Regions from separate parts of the Allobosea sp. NPDC003192 genome, predicted to be linked through region 1. Evidence: riboswitches for the same ligand, from Rfam matches in the RefSeq annotation. Region 1 holds a riboswitch; each other region holds the start of a gene.
The links. Region 1 has a riboswitch for cobalamin ahead of ACQKLX_RS06520 (CbtB domain-containing protein). Riboswitches for the same ligand answer to the same signal wherever they lie in the genome.
Positions count from the first base shown of each region.

Region 1 (4,498 bases):
TCTTACCGGCGCCGAGGAAGCCGGTGATGATCGTGCACGGCACCTTGCCGAGAGCAGGATTCTGCGGAGCGTTCATTGATCTGATCCTTGCTGGCGCGGCAACGGAGGCACGCGCGCGACCACGCCCTTGCGGAACGGAGCGGGTCTTTCCTTCCAGGGAACGATGCCGTTGGCGCTGGCGGCGAATTTCTCCGCCCCGCTGACGATCTCGTCGAGATGAAGACCGGCGTCGAGATCGCCGATCAGATAGGTCCACTTGCCCTCGGCCGCGAGCGCGATCGTGCAGGGCCGCTTGCAGACGGAAAGGCATTCGACCGGGACGACGGCGATGCCGCTGCCGGCGAGGCGTTCGGAAAGCACAGCTGCGAGGCCGAGGCCGGGCTGGTCATAGCCCTCCGGCAGGTCTTCGCGCGGGCGCCGGCAGGTGGTGCAGACATGGATGGTGCAGCCCGGCTCCTGCCGGACTTGCGTCGCGAGGGCGAGATCGCCTTCGAGCATCGAAACGCCTCCTTGGATTGGCGCGCCGCTGCCGGCCGCGCGAGGCGTCAGGCCGCGACAGCGGTGGTGCTGCGGCGAGCGAGCCACGGCCAGAGCACGCCGACGGCGAAGCCTGTGACGAGCCAGAGCGCGGCCTGGATGGCGAGCGAAAGCGCGGCGAAATGCGCGGCGATCTCGGCCGGCACCTTGCTTTCCGGAGCGGCCGGATGCGGCGCGCCGATCAGGTGCGGCAGCAGCAGCGCCAGCACGGCGAGCGCCCGCGCCCAGGAGGCCTCGACGCGCAGGAACACAAAGAGCGCGCCGGCGGTGACCACAGCCGTCAGCAGCCACCAGAGCTGGCGTTGCTGCAATTCGGCCGCGGCTGCTCCCGGCAGCTCCGGCGCCAGCCCCATCGCCGGGGCAAGCCCGAAGGCGAGGAAGCCGCAGATGGCCCAGGCGAGGGTCCGGCGCTGGTCGATCTGTTCGTTCGCGGCGATCATTCCGGCCAGCAACAGCGCGGCGAAGCCGATCGCCGTGCCGATCGTCACCAGGCTGGTGAAGGCGGTGCGCTGCAGGCCGTCCTGCGGCTTCCATTCGTGCTCGCCCGTATGGTCCGCCCCGGCTTTCGGGTCGTTGTGAGCGAGGTGGATGCGGGCTTCGCCGGTGAAGGCGGCCTGCATCGGCGCGCCCTGCATGCGCAGCGCCGCCTCATAGGTCTCGGCCTTGAGGATCAGCGGGGTGGTGGTGACGTGCTGGAGCGCCGAGATCAGCAGCCCAGCCAGAAGCCCGGCCAGGACGCTGACCGTGAGAACACGCGTGATCATGTGCTTCCCCTTCAGTGGCAGGGGAAGGCGAGGCCGTGACGGGTGTCGTGCGCCGCGTTGTGGACAGTGGACGAGGCGGCGAAGCCGACGGTGTAGATCAGCACGAAGCCGAGGATCAGCGCGGCGGCGACGGCTTTCGCCCGCTCCGAAACGCTGGCCTGACTGGTGACGGTTGCGGTGTTCATTGGTTCACTCCTGGCCACCCCACCGGCAGCCTGCTGGACGACATCGAAAGACGGCAGGTCTCCTGGCTCACGACTTGGTGTCCTGCTCCGCCTTCCCGGGAAAACCCAGTGGCCGATGGCACAGGACGCGCCGCTTACAGTTGCGGGGGCAGCCGCGGCCTTTCACCGCGTTCCCTTTTCACCTCGTTGTCGAGGCACCGTCACCGACGATCATTAGCCATCCGGCAGGCACTGTGCAATGCAGTGCCATGACCGAAAGCGCATGGCGGCACGCATGACCCTTCCCCCGCTCACTCTGGTCCTCGGCGGAGCCCGTTCCGGCAAAAGCCGTCATGCCGAGGCGCTGATCGAGGCGCTGCCGGCGCCCTGGACCTATATCGCCACCGCCCAGGCCTATGACGATGAGATGCGCGCCCGGATCGCCGAGCATCGCGCCCGCCGCTCCCGCGACTGGCAGACGGTCGATGCACCCGTTGCCCTGCCCGAGGCGATCCGCAATGCCCGGGCGGGACAGCCCATCCTGGTCGATTGCCTGACGCTCTGGCTGACCAATCTGCTGCTGGCCGAGCGCGACATCGCGATCGCAACCGGCGAACTCGTCGCCGCCTGCCGCGAGGCCAGCGCGCCTATCGTGCTGGTCTCGAACGAGGTCGGTCTCGGCATCGTACCGGACAATGCGCTTGCCCGGCGCTTCCGCGACGAGGCTGGTCGCCTCCACCAGCGGCTTGCGGCACAGGCCGGGCGCGTGGTCTTCATGGTCGCCGGATTGCCGATGCAGGTGAAGTGATGACGACCGAGGCCGAGGATGCCGCCCGCCACAAGGCGAAGATGGAAAAGCGCAAGGCGGTGCAGGACGCCGAGGTCGCCGGCAAGACGCTGGAGAAGGGCCTGCTGATCGTCAACACCGGCCCCGGCAAGGGCAAGTCGACTGCCGCCTTCGGCCTGATCCTGCGGGCGCTCGGCCATGGCTGGCGCATCGGCGTCGTCCAGTTCATCAAGGGCGCCTGGTCGACCGGCGAGCGCAAGGCGCTGGAAGCCTTCGGCGATCAGATTTCCTGGCACTCCATGGGGGAGGGTTTCACCTGGGAGACGCAGGACAAGGCCCGCGACATCGCCGCCGCGACCCGAGCTTTCGATAAAGCCAGGGAATTGATGGCGGATGAGGGCATCCGTTTGCTGGTGCTGGACGAGCTCAATATCGCCTTGCGCTACGACTACCTGCCGCTCGCGGAGGTCGTCGCGGCGCTGCAGGCGCGCCGACCCGACCTCCACATCGTCGTCACCGGCCGCAACGCCAAGCCCGAGCTGATCGAGGCCGCTGATTTGGTGACGGAAATGACGCTGGTGAAACATCACTTCGCCGCCGGGGTTAAGGCGCAGGAAGGGATCGAGTTCTAAAGGGCGAACGCGGCGACGCTTCCAACCGCCGCCAACCCCCAGAGCAGCAGGCAGGCGCGGCGATAGAGGGCAAGCGCTCGCCTGATATCCGCCGCCGTCGCCTCGGCCCGGCCATCACCCATCCAGCCATCCTCGACCCTGACTGCGCCATAGACGCGCGGGCCGGCGAGGCGCAGCCCGAGCGCGCCGGCCATCGCCGCCTCCGGCCAGCCGGCATTGGGCGAGCGATGGCGCCCGGCATCGCGGCGGACCGCTTGCCAGGCAGAGCCGGCATCGGCCTGGCGGTCGAGCCCCGCGGCGATAGTCAGCAGCAGCGCGGTCAGCCGCGAAGCCGGCAGGTTGACGATATCGTCGAGCCGCGCCGCCGCCCAGCCGAAGGCGAGATGGCGCGGCGATTTGTGGCCGATCATCGAATCGGCGGTGTTGATCGCCTTGTAGAGCGCCCCGCCCGGCAGGCCGCCGACGCCGAGCCAGAAGGCCGGCGCGACGATGCCGTCGGAAAAGTTCTCGGAGAGGCTCTCGATCGCGGCACGCGCGACACCGGCTTCATCGAGGCTCTCCGGATCGCGGCCGACGATCATCGAAACCGCCTTGCGTCCCCCAGCGAGCCCGCCTTGCTCCAACCCCTCGGCGACGCGGGCGACATGCTCATGCAGGCTGCGCTGAGCCAGCAGGCTCGAAGCCAGCAGCGCCAGCGGCAGCAAAGCGAGCGGGCCGGCGAGGCGGCAGAGCGCGACCAGGGCGAGCGAAGCTGCGAGCGTCACCCCGAGCAAGACCAGGACTGCACCGACGCCGGCCATTCGCCGCATCGCGAAGCTCATGCTCTCGCGGTTGAGGCTGCGATCGAGCCAGCCGATCAGCGCGCCGATCCAGGTGACGGGATGGCCGATCCATGCGAACAGGCGCGCCGGATAGCCGATCGCCGCCTCGATCAGGAGGGCGGCGAGGAGGAGCGGCAGGCTTGCGGAGAGCGACATGGCGGCCGGGGAGACGAAGGAAGCGATCTGGCATGGCGGCGATCTTGCCACGGCCAAGGCGCTGTTCCCGCAGGCGCCAAAACCCTGGATCGATCTCTCGACCGGTATCAACCCGATCCCCTATCCGCTTCCGGAGCTGCCGTTAAGCCTATGGCAGCGCCTGCCGGGCAAGACCGACGAGGCGGCGCTGCTCGCGGCGGCCCGCAAGGCCTATCGCATTCGTCCGCAAAGCGGCCTCGTCGCCGCGCCGGGCACGCAGATCCTGATCGAATTGCTGCCGCGTCTGGTACCGGCCGCGAAGGTCGCCGTGCTCGGCCCGACCTATGGCGAACACGCACCGGCCTGGCGCAAGGCGGGTGCTACCGTGCGCGAGATCGGTGATCTCGCCGAGATCGGCGATGCGAACGTTGTCGTGCTGGTCAATCCGAACAATCCGGACGGGCGTGTCGTCCCGCAGGAAACGTTGGTTGAGTTGGCTGCCGCGCTCGCCGCGCGAGGCGGTTTTCTGGTGGTCGACGAGGCCTTCGCCGATTTCGTGCCGAAGATGAGCCTGCTGCCGATCCTGCCGGAAGGGGCAGTGGTGCTGCGTTCATTCGGCAAGGCCTATGGGCTGGCGGGCCTCAGGCTCGGCTTCGCG
Region 1 covers NZ_JBNNPK010000003.1:271,010-275,507, forward strand. The annotation lists gene cobW (cobalamin biosynthesis protein CobW) at 1-76, opposite strand, end outside; gene ACQKLX_RS06510 (DUF1636 family protein) at 73-498, opposite strand; gene ACQKLX_RS06515 (CbtA family protein) at 546-1,301, opposite strand; gene ACQKLX_RS06520 (CbtB domain-containing protein) at 1,313-1,486, opposite strand; cobalamin riboswitch at 1,522-1,702, opposite strand; gene cobU (bifunctional adenosylcobinamide kinase/adenosylcobinamide-phosphate guanylyltransferase) at 1,761-2,273, shown strand; gene cobO (cob(I)yrinic acid a,c-diamide adenosyltransferase) at 2,273-2,884, shown strand; gene cbiB (adenosylcobinamide-phosphate synthase CbiB) at 2,881-3,861, opposite strand; gene cobD (threonine-phosphate decarboxylase CobD) at 3,860-4,498, shown strand, end outside.

Region 2 (4,498 bases), on a different contig from region 1:
CGGCGAATCCTTCGGCTGCGGATGGCGATAAGGTGTCCAGCGCTCTTCGGTGCTGACCTGGACCGGGACCGGGCTGACCTTGTTCATCGCGATGTCCTCCGCTTGAGCTTTTGATTCAGCTGGCTGGGCGATCGATTCAGCAAGCGCCGCCAGGTCGTTGATGTTTCTTCGGTCCTTCAGACGGCGAGATAGCCGCCGTCGACCGGCAAGGTCGCGCCGGTGATGAAGCGGGCGGCGTCCGAGAGCAGGAACAGGATCGCGCCGCCGACATCGCCCGGCTCGCCCCAGCGGTTCATCGGCGTGCGCGACAGGATCGGGGCGGAGCGGGCGGCGTCCTCGACGAGGGGCCTTGTCAATTCGGTCGCGATCCAGCCCGGTGCGACCGCGTTGACGCGGATGCCGTCCTGCGCCCAGGCGGCGGCGAGCGACTTGGTCAACTGGCCGACGCCGCCCTTCGAGGCGGAATAGCCCGGCGCATAGGCCGAGCCGTGGAAGGTCAGCATCGAGGCGGTGTTGACGATCGCACCTTTGCTCGCGGCGAGCTTCTGCTTGGCGGCGAGGCACATGCGCATCGTGCCGGTGAGATTGACCTCGACGGTGAGCCGGAACGCCTCGATCTCGAACTCCTTGCCGCCGCGCTGGATCATGCCGGCGCAATTGACGAGGGCGTCGATGCGCTGGCAGCCGGCGACGATCGCTGCGACCTCGGCATCGCTGGTGACGTCGAGCCTGGCATGGCGGATCGCGGCATGGGCGGGCGTCGCCGAAACCTCGTCATCGGTGAGGCCGGTGGCGAGGACCTGGTAGCCGGCTTCGGCAAGCGCGAGCGCGGCGCCGGCGCCGATGCCGCGAGTGCCGCCGGTGACGAGGGCGAAGGGGGCGGAGGAGCTTGTCATAGCTCCAATCTAAATCGGTTCGCAGAGTTGCCAACTGCGTTGGCAGGCGGGGCGCCCTGCGTCGGCGCACGGAGAACATCGTCACGCCCCCGCGCCTTGCCCAAAAGGCCGGCTTCCCCCTGCGCGCGTAACCCGCTAGGAAGCGCGCGGGCGGCTGCGGCGAGGTCGTTGCAGCCCGGAAACGTTCCAGACTGACCAGAGCAGGGGTCGCATCACATGAGCAAGATCAAGGTCGCCAACCCGGTCGTCGACATGGACGGCGACGAAATGACCCGCATCATCTGGCAGCACATCAAGGACAAGCTGATCTTCCCCTATCTCGACCTCGAGCTCGATTATTTCGACCTCTCGGTCCAGAACCGCGACGCGACCGACGATCAGGTCACGATCGACGCCGCCAACGCCACCAAGAAGCATGGCGTCGCGGTCAAGTGCGCCACCATCACGCCGGACGAGGCGCGCGTGAAGGAATTCAATCTCAAGTCGATGTGGAAGAGCCCGAACGGCACGATCCGCAACATCCTTGGCGGCGTGATCTTCCGCGAGCCGATCATCTGCAAGAACGTGCCGCGCCTGGTGCCGGGCTGGACCCAGCCGATCGTCATCGGCCGCCATGCCTATGGCGACCAGTATCGCGCCACCGACTTCAAGTTCCCGGGCAAGGGTACGCTCTCGATCAAGTTCGTCGGCGAGGACGGCAACGTCATTGAGAAGGAGGTCTTCAAGGCCCCCGACGCCGGTGTCGCCATGGCGATGTACAATCTCGACGATTCGATCCGCGACTTCGCCCGCGCCTCGCTCAACTACGGCCTGATGCGCAAGTACCCGGTCTATCTCTCGACCAAGAACACCATCCTCAAGACCTATGACGGGCGTTTCAAGGACATCTTCCAGGAGATCTTCGACGCCGAGTTCAAGGCGGAGTTCGACAAGCTTGGCATCACCTATGAGCACCGCCTGATCGACGACATGGTCGCGTCGGCGATGAAGTGGTCGGGCGGCTATGTCTGGGCCTGCAAGAACTATGACGGCGACGTGCAGTCCGACACTGTGGCGCAGGGCTTCGGCTCGCTCGGCCTGATGACCTCGGTGCTGATGACGCCGGATGGCAAGACCGTCGAGGCCGAGGCCGCGCACGGCACGGTGACCCGCCATTATCGCGAGCACCAGAAGGGCAAGGAGACTTCTACCAACTCGATCGCCTCGATCTTCGCCTGGACGCGTGGTCTCGCCCATCGCGCCAAGCTCGACAACAATGCCGAGCTCGCCAAGTTCGCGACCCTGCTCGAGAAGGTCACGGTCGATACCGTCGAGGCCGGCGACATGACCAAGGACCTGGCGCTGCTGGTCGGCCCCGATCAGAAGTTCCTCTCGACCACCGGCTTCCTCGACAAGGTCAGCGACAACCTGCGCAAGGCGATGGCCGCGTAAGCGGCCTGAGCCTTGAAGGCAAAAATAGAAGCCCGGCCGTTCTGGCCGGGCTTTTTTGTTGAGCGGTATATGTCCATCCATTGACATGGAAATTGAACGATCTACTAAATCTGGTGGTCGATGGTCTCTCGAATCGCAAGATCGAGAGCTAAGAGGGAAGCCGGTGAGAAGCCGGCGCTGCCCCCGCAACTGTCAGCGGTGAGTTCTTAGTCCAGCGTTGTCACTGAGGCCGCAAGGCCTTGGGAAGACGGACGAGAGCGGTGACCCGCGAGCCAGGAGACCTGCCGCGACCCTAGTTCACGTCCTCGGGCGGGGTGTCCCGGTGGTGCGCTTGGCAGGTCGCGGCCTCGTATCGTCGCGCGCCTTCTCGACGCTACCGCTCTGGCCTCTGCCTCCAACATCTTGGGGTTGATGCCGATGTCTCTTTCCATTGAAGCCGAACGGCCTGCTGCCGTCCCGTTGGCTGCCACTGCTGCGCCAGCCGAGGCCGCGCCGACTGAGCCGGGCTACCAGCTCATCCGCCGCAATGGAGCCGTGACGTCGTTCGATCCCTCGAAGATAGCGGTGGCGCTGACCAAGGCCTTCCTTGCCGTCGAAGGTTCCAGCGCCGCCGCCTCGCGCCGCATCCATGATGTCGTTGCCGAACTGACCGAGCAGGTCGTCGCGGGATTGACGCGCCGCGCCGCCACCGGCCGCACCTTCCATATCGAGGACGTGCAGGACCAGGTCGAACTCGCGCTGATGCGCGGCGAGCATCACAAAGTCGCCCGCGCCTATGTGCTTTATCGTGCCGAGCGGGCGCAGGAGCGGGCGAAGGCTCAGGCCGAGGCAGTGCCTCAAGCTGCCGCGGCTCGCTCCCTGCAGATGAAGCTCGCCGACGGCACGCTCGTCCCGCTCGATGCCGCCCGTCTCGACAAGGTGGTACGCGAAGCCTGTGCCGGTCTCGACGGCGTCTCACCTGAGCCTGTCCTCAGCGAGGCGCGCCGCAATCTCTACGACAGCATCTCGCTCGACGAGTTGGCGTTGGCGCCGATCCTCGCCGCCCGCACGCTGATCGAGTCCGAGCCGAACTATTCCAAGGTCTCAGCCCGGCTGCTGCTCGACAAGCTCCGCCGCGAAGCACTGAGCTTCGTCCACGGCCATGCCGAGCAGGCGACGCAGGAGGAGATGGCTGTCGGGTACAGCGACTATTTCGCGGCCTATCTCAAGGCCGGCGTCGAGAACGAGCTGATCGACCCCGAGCTCGGCCGCTTCGACATCGCCCGCATCGCCGCCGCGCTGAAGCCGGAACGCGACCTTCAGTTCGACTATCTCGGCTTTCAGACGCTCTACGACCGCTACTTCCTGCATGTCCGCGGCAACCGCTTCGAGCTGCCGCAGGCCTTCTTCATGCGTGTCGCCATGGGCCTGGCGCTGCGTGAGATCGACCGCGAGGGCAGGGCGATCGAATTCTATGACCTGTTGTCGTCCTTCGACTTCATGGCCTCGACACCGACCCTGTTCAATTCGGGCACGCTCAGGCCGCAGCTCTCCTCCTGCTTCCTGACCACCGTCGCCGACGATCTCGACGGCATCTTCAAGGCGGTGAAGGACAATGCCCTGCTCGCCAAGTATTCGGGCGGCCTCGGCAATGACTGGACGCCGGTGCGCGGCCTGGGGGCCCATATCAAGGGCACCAATGGCGAGAGCCAGGGCGTCGTGCCGTTCCTGAAGGTCGCCAACGACACCGCCATCGCCGTCAACCAGGGCGGCAAGCGCAAGGGCGCAGTCTGCGCCTATCTCGAAACCTGGCACGTCGACATCGAGGAGTTCCTCGATCTCAGGAAGAACACCGGCGACGACCGCCGCCGCACCCACGACATGAACACGGCGAACTGGATTCCCGACCTGTTCATGCAACGCGTCGAGGCCGGCGCCGATTGGACCCTGTTCTCGCCCGACGAGGTGCCCGACCTGCACGACCTCTACGGCAAGCCGTTCAAGGCGGCCTATGAGGGCTATGAGGCGAAGGCCGCTCGCGGCCAGATCAAGGTCTTCAAGCGGGTCAAGGCGCTCGATCTCTGGCGGCGCATGCTGACCATGCTGTTCGAGACCGGCCATCCCTGGATCACCTTCAAGGATGCCTGCAACCTGCGCTCGCCGCAGCAGCATGCCGGCGTGGTGCACTCCTC
Region 2 covers NZ_JBNNPK010000023.1:54,202-58,699, forward strand. The annotation lists gene ACQKLX_RS25210 (2,4'-dihydroxyacetophenone dioxygenase family protein) at 1-87, opposite strand, end outside; gene ACQKLX_RS25215 (SDR family NAD(P)-dependent oxidoreductase) at 177-896, opposite strand; gene ACQKLX_RS25220 (NADP-dependent isocitrate dehydrogenase) at 1,113-2,327, shown strand; cobalamin riboswitch at 2,431-2,630, shown strand; gene ACQKLX_RS25225 (ribonucleoside-diphosphate reductase subunit alpha) at 2,745-4,498, shown strand, end outside.
Region 2: linked by a shared signal. The riboswitch ahead of ACQKLX_RS25225 (ribonucleoside-diphosphate reductase subunit alpha) and the one ahead of ACQKLX_RS06520 (CbtB domain-containing protein) in region 1 are both predicted to bind cobalamin.

Region 3 (4,498 bases), on a different contig from region 1:
CGCAAAGGCAAGCGCCAGCGGGAAGATGGCCGAGATCAGCGCGCCGACATAGGGCACGAAGCGCAGCACCGCCGCGACGACGCCCCAGAGCAGCGCGCCGGGCACGCCGATCAGCCACAGGCCGAGCGCCAGCGGAATGGCGAAGGTGGTGTTCACCACGAGCTGCATCAGGAGGTAGCGGCTGATCCGCCGGCCGGCATCCTCGATCGCGTCGGTCGAGCGGTGCAGGTTGCCGCCGAGGATGCGCAGCAGCCGGTCGCGCAGATCGGTGCGATCCAGCAAGGCGAGTACCACGAAGACGAGGACGATGCCGGCCGTCGCCAGCGGCTCGAGCACCCGCCCGAGCCAGATCAGGGCGACCTGCAGCTGGGTGCCGGGCGCCGATACGACCTCGACCCGTTGCGCCTCGCTGCCCTGCACTGCTTCGACTTCCTTCTGAAGGGAGGCGATCGCGTTCAACGCGCCGTCGAGCATCCCCGGCGCCCTGAACTGCGCCTTGAGATCGTTGATCTTGCCGTGGATGGTCGACTGATAGGTCGGGAGCTGCTCGCCCAGCGAACGCAGCTGCGTCCCCAGGACAAGGAAGAGCCCACCTAGCAGCACCAGCACGACGGTCATCACTGTCGCGATCGCGATCACCTTGGGCAGCCCACGTCGGCGCAGCCACATCACCAGCGGATTGAGTGCGAAGCCGATCAGGAAGGCGAAGGCGAGCGGGATCAGGATGTCCTGACCGTAATAGAGCGCCGCGATGATCACCGCGGCGGAGACCAGCGTCGCCGCCACCCTGACGATGTCGCTCGCGCCCGTATCGCTTGCACCGAGGCCGCCCGCCTCCGGCTGGATCATGGTTCGGCGGACTGGCGGTGTCGTCATCATGGTCGAAGCCCCCCGGCCCGCTCTGGATGGTCTTGAGAACGTGAGAGAGACGGCCCGGTTCCCCGAAACCCGCCCCGCATTGCGAACTGCAAGCCGCAGACGCTAAGAGGAAGCGATCTTCAACCGCGGGTATCTGCAATGACGCGCGACGAGGCCGGAAGCGGCGCATCTGACAAGGCCGGAACGATCTGCCGGGCGCTGCGCCGGGCGATCATCGAGCGGGCGCTCGAACCGGGCGCGACCTTGCCCGAGGATGCCCTCGGCGAGCGCTTCGGCGTCAGCCGCACCCTTGCGCGCCATGCGCTCGGCCAACTCGCCGCCGAAGGGCTGGTCGAACTGCGCCGCAACCGCACCGCCGTGGTGGCGACGCCAAGCTGGCAGGAGGCGCGCGACACCTTCGACATCCGCATCGAGCTGGAGGGCCTCGTCGTGCGCCAGCTCGCTGGCCGCCTGAGCAAGACGCAGCTCGCAACCTTGCGCGCCCATGTCGATGCCGAGGATACGGTGCGCGGCGAATCCGACGCGGTCTCGATCCGGCTCGCGACCGAATTCCACATCCTGCTTGCTGAGATGACGGAAAGCCCGATCCTCATCCGCTACGTCAGCGAGCTCGCTTATCGCTGCTGCCTGATCCTCTCACTCTACAGCCGGCCGCACTCCTCGGAATGCGGCGTCAACGAACATCGCCTGCTGATCGATGCGCTCGAGAGCGGTGATGCCGCAAAGGTCATCAGCCTGATGCACCGCCATCTCGATTCGGTGGCGGAGCGGGCGCTGGTGGCGCAGGCCAAGCCGCGTGGACGCGACATCATGGCGATCCTCGCGCCCTATGCCGAAACATCGCAATCAGCCGGCAAGCCTCGCGGAAAGCGCGCGCTGAAGGCTGCCGAATAACCCCATCGCAAGGGCCGGCCGGCGCATTGACCCCGCCGCATTTCCGCCCTACTCGTGAACGCGACGGTTCCCTCACGGGATCAAAAGGGAACGCAGTGCGGATGGCCTGGCCATCTCATGCTGCGGCTGCCCCCGCAACTGTAAGCGGCGAGCCTTTCGCCATACGCCACTGGGACCTCGGCCCTGGGAAGGCGGCGAAAGGCAGCGACCCGCGAGCCAGGAGACCTGCCGTCAGCCGTGGTCACACGCGAACACATCGGCCGGGGTGCGCTGATGGGTGGTAGAACTGCGCGCACCCGGTTTCGGGCGCGGGTGGGGACATCTCGTTCGCGGTGACGTGCCACTGACGTTACCGCCGAGGTTTCCCGTGTTCCGTTTGCCAAGTCCCGCCAGGAGCGGGCGTTCATCCCTTGCCCTCTCTTTGCTCGCCGCCTCGACCATGCTGACGCCGCTCTCCGCATCGGCGCAGTCGGGTGAGAAGCCGATCGCGCTCGATGAGCTCGTCGTCAGCCCGACCGGCGTTCCGACGCCAGCCAGGGAGATCGCCAGCTCCGTCACCGTCATCACGGCCAAGGAGATCGAAACCCAGCAGCGCCGTACCTTGCCGCAGGCGCTCGCCGCCGTGCCCGGCCTCAACCTCGTCCAGACCAACGGCCCGGGCGGGCTGACCTCGGTCTTCATGCGCGGCACCAATTCGAACCACGTCAAGGTGCTGATCGACGGCATCGAGGTGAACGATCCCTCGACGCCGAACCGCTCCTTCGACTTCGGCCAGATGCTGACCACCGACATCGAGCGGATCGAGGTGCTGCGCGGCCCGCAGAGCGGCCTTTACGGCGCCAATGCGCTCGGCGGCGTCATCTCGATCACCAGCAAGCGCGGCGAAGGCCCGCCCAAGGTGACGGGCACGGTCGAGGCCGGCTCCCATGGCACCTTCAACCAGAGCATCGGCGTGAGCGGCGGTGACGACCGCTTCGACTACGCCTTCGGCATCAGCCATTTCCGCGCCGATGCGACGCCGGTGACACCGCCGGAGCTCGTGCCCGCCAGCCGGCGGCGCAATCCGAACTCCTATGACAACTGGAGCTATTCCGCCCGCCTCGGTGCTCGCCTGACCGACACGCTGAGCGTCAACTGGGTCGGCCGCTATATCGACGGGCAATTGCTGTTCACCGGCGATTCCGGCTTCCCGAGCCTGCCGGATGCCTTCCGCTCCAGCCAGAACTACCGCCAGGCCTTCACCCGCGGCGAGGTCGTCTGGGCCCCCCTGGACGGGCAGTTCGTCAACCGCTTCGGCGTTTCCTACAGCAATCAGGATCGCTCCAACCGCCGGCCGAACGCCTTCGGCATCCTCGGCCTGCCCGCTGAGAACCTCGGCGAACGGACCAAATACGACTGGCGTGGCGATCTGAAGCTCACCCAGAGCCAGACCCTGGTGATGGGCCTGCAATACGAGACCGAGCGCTTCGACACGCCGAACAAGACCGTCTCGAACGGCAACAAGGGCGCCTACGTCGAATTGCAGTCGAACTGGACCGACCGCTTCTTCACCGTCGCCAATATCCGCTACGATCACGACGACAAGTTCGGCGGCCACACCACCTATCGCATCGCACCGGTCTTCATCGTGCCCGGCACCGACACCAAGCTGAAGGCGAGCTACGGCACCGGCTTCAAGGCGCCGACGCTGAGCGAGCGTTTCAGCGATTCACGCCCGGCCTTCAACTTCTACGGCAATCCGAACCTGAAGCCGGAGGAAAGCCGCGGCTGGGACGTCGGTTTCGAACAGCCGCTGCTGAACGGGCAGGTCAATGTCGGTGCGACCTGGTTCCACAACGACATCGACAACCTGATCCTGACCAACGCCGCGCGCACCTCCTATACGAATATCGGCCGCGCCACGACCAAGGGCGTCGAGGCCTTCGCGGCGCTCGAGCTGACGCCGCAGTTCAAGGTGCACGCCGACTACACCTTCACCCTCGCCAAGGACGAGACCGCGCATCAGGAGCTGCTGCGCCGGCCACGCCACAAGGCCAGCATCACCGCCACCTGGATGCCGATCGAGAAGCTGACGCTCTCGGCGACGCTGATCTATGTCGGCGAGCGCGTGGACGGGAACCGCGATTTCTCGATCTCGCGGATGCGCGCGCCCGGCGCCGCCATCGTCAACCTCGCCGCCGACTATAAGGTCGACGACAAGCTCACCGTGTTCGGCCGCGTCGATAACCTGTTCGACAAGCGCTACGAGAACCCGGTCGGCTTCCTGGTGCCGGGGCTCAGCGCCTTCGGCGGGATCAGGATGAGCCTGTGAGGCGGCTGGCCGCCCTCGCGCTCGGCCTCTGGCTGGCGGCGTCCGGCGGCCCGGCCCAGGCGGACGATGTGCCCGTCAAGCCGCAACGCATCGTTTCGCTCAACATGTGCACCGACGAGTTGGTGCTGCGCCTTGCGTCCCCGCAGCACATCGCCTCGGTGACCTGGCTGTCGCAGGACCCGCGCAACGCCAACATGGCCGGGCTCGCCCGCACGATCCCGGCCAATCACGGACTGGTCGAAGAGGTGCTGGCACACAAGCCCGACCTCGTCGTAGCCGGCGCCTACACGACACGCGCGACCGTCGCGCTGCTGAAGCGCGTCGGCGTGACGGTCCGCGAGTTCGGCGTGCCAAGCAATCTTGCCGAGATGCGCCAGCAGATCCGCGACATGGCCAAGCTCCTCGGTGAGCAGG
Region 3 covers NZ_JBNNPK010000002.1:308,927-313,424, reverse strand. The annotation lists gene ACQKLX_RS04190 (AI-2E family transporter) at 1-876, opposite strand, end outside; gene ACQKLX_RS04185 (GntR family transcriptional regulator) at 1,018-1,773, shown strand; cobalamin riboswitch at 1,823-2,020, shown strand; gene ACQKLX_RS04180 (TonB-dependent receptor plug domain-containing protein) at 2,141-4,084, shown strand; gene ACQKLX_RS04175 (ABC transporter substrate-binding protein) at 4,081-4,498, shown strand, end outside.
Region 3: linked by a shared signal. The riboswitch ahead of ACQKLX_RS04180 (TonB-dependent receptor plug domain-containing protein) and the one ahead of ACQKLX_RS06520 (CbtB domain-containing protein) in region 1 are both predicted to bind cobalamin.

Region 4 (4,498 bases), on a different contig from region 1:
TGTTCTGGAAGCTGGGATCGGATGGAAAGCCCCAGCGTGGCCTTGAATTTCCGGGCGATGCCGAACCCGACGCCTGGGATTTCGTCTACTTCTCCTTCGTCATCGGCATGGCGGCCCAGACGGCCGACGTGACCATATCGGCAAAGCGCATCCGCCGGTTCGTGCTCGCTCACTCGGTCGTCGCCTATTTCTTCAACGCCGTGCTGATCGCCGCTGCCGTCAATGTCGCGGTAGCGGGAAATTGATGGCCCTTGTGGCGACGTCTGGTCGGCGGCCGTGACGTTGACCTCGCCGGTCAGCCGATGAACGGCTGTCCACGATTTGGCCGGCTGGTGTTCGCAGTCGTCCGATTCATGTTGAATCGCCTGCTCGGTCGGATTGCGAGATTTACCGCGGAAGAGGACACGGCCTCAAATCATCTGATGACGGATACTGGACGAAGGGCGGGCTTCAATACGCACCTTCCATTCGGTGATATCACCAACCGAGAGGGTGGTATCGCGCACCGGCCTCGTTCCAGTTCTGCCCCCTTTTGTCGATCCGCGAGATGAGCTCAGCTTTGAGACAGGATATCGGGATCGCAGTCGTCCCCGGAGACGCCGCCGGGCCGGTCATCACCCTCGGCGAACCCCTGAGCTTCTGGGGCGGTGTCGATCCGTCCTCGGGGAGGGTGATCGACGTTCACCACCTCTCGCATGGTGCCTCGCTCGTCGGCGCGATCGTGCTGATGCCGACAAGTCGCGGCTCCTGTTCTGGCTCGGGTGTGCTGCTGGAGCTCGCGCTCTCCGGCAAGAATCCCGCAGCCCTGGTCTTCGCCGGTCCCGAGGACACGCTGACGCTCGGGGCGATCGTCGCCTCCGAGATGTTCGGGCGGCGCATCCCGATCATCCGCCTCTCGGAGGAGGCCTTCGCGGCCTTATCCTCTGCGACGGAGGCGACGATTACGCTGGATGGCATGGTGGCCGATGGCGGGCGCATTCGGGTCGCTCTCACGACTGCGGCGCAGGAGGTGTTGCAGCTCTCCGCGGCCGATCGCCATATGCTCGACGGCAATGACGGGATCGCCGCTCAGCAGGCCATGCGCATCCTCGTTGCCATGGCGAGCCAGCAGGGCGCGCGAGCGCTCGTCGATGTCACGCGGGCGCATGTCGATGGCTGCATCTATGCCGGCCCGGCCAATCTGGTCTTCGCCGAGAAGATGGGGGAGCTCGGTGCGCGTGTCCGCGTCCCAACGACGATGAACGCGATCTCGGTCGATCATGCGAACTGGCGCCACCAGGGCGTCGCGCCGGAGTTTGGCGAGCCTGCGGCGCGCCTCGCTGATGCCTATGTCCGCATGGGCTGCCAGGCGAGCTTCACCTGCGCACCCTATGCCTTGCCGGACCCGCCCGGTTTCGGCGAGGCGATCGGCTGGTCGGAATCGAATGCGGTGATCTTCGCCAATTCCGTGCTCGGCGCCCGCACTGCGAAGCATCCGGATTTTCTCGACTTCTGTATCGCGGTCACTGGCCGCGCGCCGCTTGCCGGCGCTTTTCTCGACGAAGGCAGACGGGCACGCCGCGCTGTCCGGGTCGAGCTGCCGGAGGGGGCAGACAGTGCGGCCTGGCCCCTGATCGGCTACCTCGTCGGTCTCGCTTCGTCCGACCGAATCCCGCTGATCAGGGGGCTCGCAAGGACACAGCCGACGCGGGACGATCTCAAGGCACTCTGCGCCGCCTTCGGCACCACCTCCGCCGCGGCCATGCTGCATGTCGAGGGGATCACGCCGGAAGCGGACAGCCTCGGCGGCAATCCCGAGGAGGAAGTCGTGATCACGCGCGAGGACCTGGCCGCGGGCTGGCGCAAGCTGAGTGGTGGACCGCCAGAAGTCGATCTCGTCGCCATAGGCAGTCCGCATGCCTCGCTCGACGAATGCCGAGCCGTCGCGGAGCGGCTCGATGGCCGCCCTCTCGCGGCGGCGCTCTCCGTCATCATCACCGCCGGGCGGGAGGTCGTCGCCGGAGCACAGGCCGATGGCACGCTGGCGAGGCTTCGGGCGAGCGGTGTCGACATCATTCCCGATCTCTGCTGGTGCTCGATCACCCGCCCTGTCTTTCCGGAGCGGGCGAAGGTGGTCCTGACCAACTCTGGAAAATACGCCCATTACGGGCCGGGGCTCTCGGGTTGCGCCGTCAGACTCGGGACGCTTGATGACTGTATCGAGGCCGCTTTGACCGGGATCGTTCCCGCGCGCTTGCCGGCCTGGCTCTCCTGAGCCTCCGGCGGGCTTGACCGCACGGCGCGGCCTTATAGGGTGGCCGCGATCGAGGTTCTCCGGATCGCATCCGGAGCTAAGAGGGAATTCGGTGAGGCACTGGGCATTGGACCGAAAAGTGGAATCCGCTTTTCGGGTGAATCCGATGCTTCGACAAAGAGATAGATCGCCACTCTGCGTCCGATAGGGCACATGGCGATCTATGGCCAAAGCCGAGGCTGCCCCCGCAACTGTAAGCGGCGAGCTCTCCGTCCATCGTCCACTGGCGCCGATATCGCGCCGGGAAGGCCGGGCGGAACCGGCACCGACCCGCGAGCCAGGAGACCTGCCCCGGTCGTCGAAGACGTCTTTCGGACGGGGTGTTCCGGAGGTGTGTGTCGATGGCGGCCATGCCCTCCATCCATCCACGCCCCTGCGCAGCTCCCCGCCCGTCATCTCGGGGAGCGATGAAATCCATGGTCACGAAGACTGCCGCCCGCGCCGTTGCGCAGAGCTTGACGGCTGCGCGCCGTCCATTCTATCAAAAATGCAACATCGTTACATTTGAGGCTTCTGCCGTGCCGACTGCGCGTCATGTTGTTCGCTTGCTGCGATGGTCCGTCGCGGCGCTGCTCGGCACTTTGGCCGCGGGGGTTGCCCAAGCCGCACCGACGCAATATCCGCTGACGCTGGAGAATTGCCGCGAGAGCGTGACCTTCACGGCGGCGCCAAAGCGCGTCGTCGCGATCGGCCAGACGCAGACGGAAATCCTTTACGCGCTCGGCCTCGGCGATCGTGTCGTCGGCACCGCCGTCTGGTTCTCGCCGGTCGCCAAGCCTTATGAGGCCGCCAACGCCAAGGTGAAGCGCCTCGCCGACAATGATCCGAGCTTCGAGGCGGTGCTCGCCCAGGAGCCCGATCTCGTCACCGCGATGTTCGAATGGCATGTCGGGCCGAACGGCATCGTCGGCAAGCGCGACCAGTTCGCCAAGGTCAAGGTGCCGACCTATGTCTCGCCGACCGATTGCGTCGGCAAGGACAATTCCGGCGCCGGCGACGGCGTGCGCACCCAGATGTTCACGATGGAGCTGGTCTACCGCAACATCCGCGAGTTCGGGCAGATTTTCGATGTCTCCGATCGCGCAGAGGTCCTCGTCGCAGAACTCAAGGCGCGCGAGGACAAGGCGGTGCAGGCCGTCGCCAGCCTCAAGGCCAGGGACGTGCCGGTCGTGGTCTGGTTCTCCAGCCGTGACATCAAGGGCGACGGCTTCATGGCCGGCAAGAACGGCGTGCCCGCCTACATCCTGTCGAAGCTCGGCGCCCGCAACATCATCGCCACCAATGAGGAATGGCCGCTGGTTGGCTGGGAGAGCATCGCTGCCGCCAACCCTGCCGTCATCGTCACCGTGAAGATGGATCGCCGCCGCTTCCCGGCCGACGACATCGAGAAGAAGCTCGACTTCCTCAAGACCGATCCCGTCGCCAGCAAGCTCGATGCGGTGAAAAACCAGCGCATCGTGATCCTGGATGTCGGAGCGACCCGCGCTGGGCTCGACACGGTCGACGGCATCGAGACGCTCGCCAAGGCGATCTCTGGCTTCGGCCTCACCCCTTGAGCCACGCTGCCCACGGCCCGAACTGGCCGGCGCGGGTCGCTATTGCGCTGGCCTCGCTCGTCGCGCTCACCTTTTCGGTGGCGCTGGCGGTGACGATCGGCGAGATGCGCATCCCGTTGGCCACGGCGCTGCGGGCGCTCGGCAATGGGCTGTTCGATCTCGGTTTCCCGGTCAGCGCGATCCAGCAGGGCGTGATCTTCGATTATCGCCTGAGCCGGGCGCTGATGGCGGGCTTGTGCGGCGGAGCGCTGGCGCTCTCGGGCGCGATCCTGCAGGCGCTGCTGCGCAACCCGCTGGCGGAACCCTATGTGCTTGGCATCTCGGCGGGCGCCTCGACCGGCGCCGTTGCGGTGCTGATCCTAGGCGTCGGCATCGGCGGCACAGCTCTGAGTGTCTCGGCCGGAGCCTTCATCGGCTCCTGTGCTGCGCTCGCCGTCGTGGCGCTGCTGGCGACGGGGGCGGGCGGGGCGAGCGATCGCGTCATCCTCGCCGGCGTCGCGACCTCGCAGCTGTTCAACGCCGCGACCGCGACCATCGTCACGACGATGGCCAGCGCCGAGCAGGCGCGCGGCGTGATGTTCTGGCTACTCGGCAATTTCGGCGGCGTGCGCTGGCCGGACCTCTGGATCGCTGCGCCGGTCGCCTTCAT
Region 4 covers NZ_JBNNPK010000010.1:72,886-77,383, forward strand. The annotation lists gene ACQKLX_RS15310 (DUF1345 domain-containing protein) at 1-245, shown strand, start outside; gene lhpI (cis-3-hydroxy-L-proline dehydratase) at 548-2,254, shown strand; cobalamin riboswitch at 2,290-2,601, shown strand; gene ACQKLX_RS15320 (ABC transporter substrate-binding protein) at 2,842-3,849, shown strand; gene ACQKLX_RS15325 (FecCD family ABC transporter permease) at 3,846-4,498, shown strand, end outside.
Region 4: linked by a shared signal. The riboswitch ahead of ACQKLX_RS15320 (ABC transporter substrate-binding protein) and the one ahead of ACQKLX_RS06520 (CbtB domain-containing protein) in region 1 are both predicted to bind cobalamin.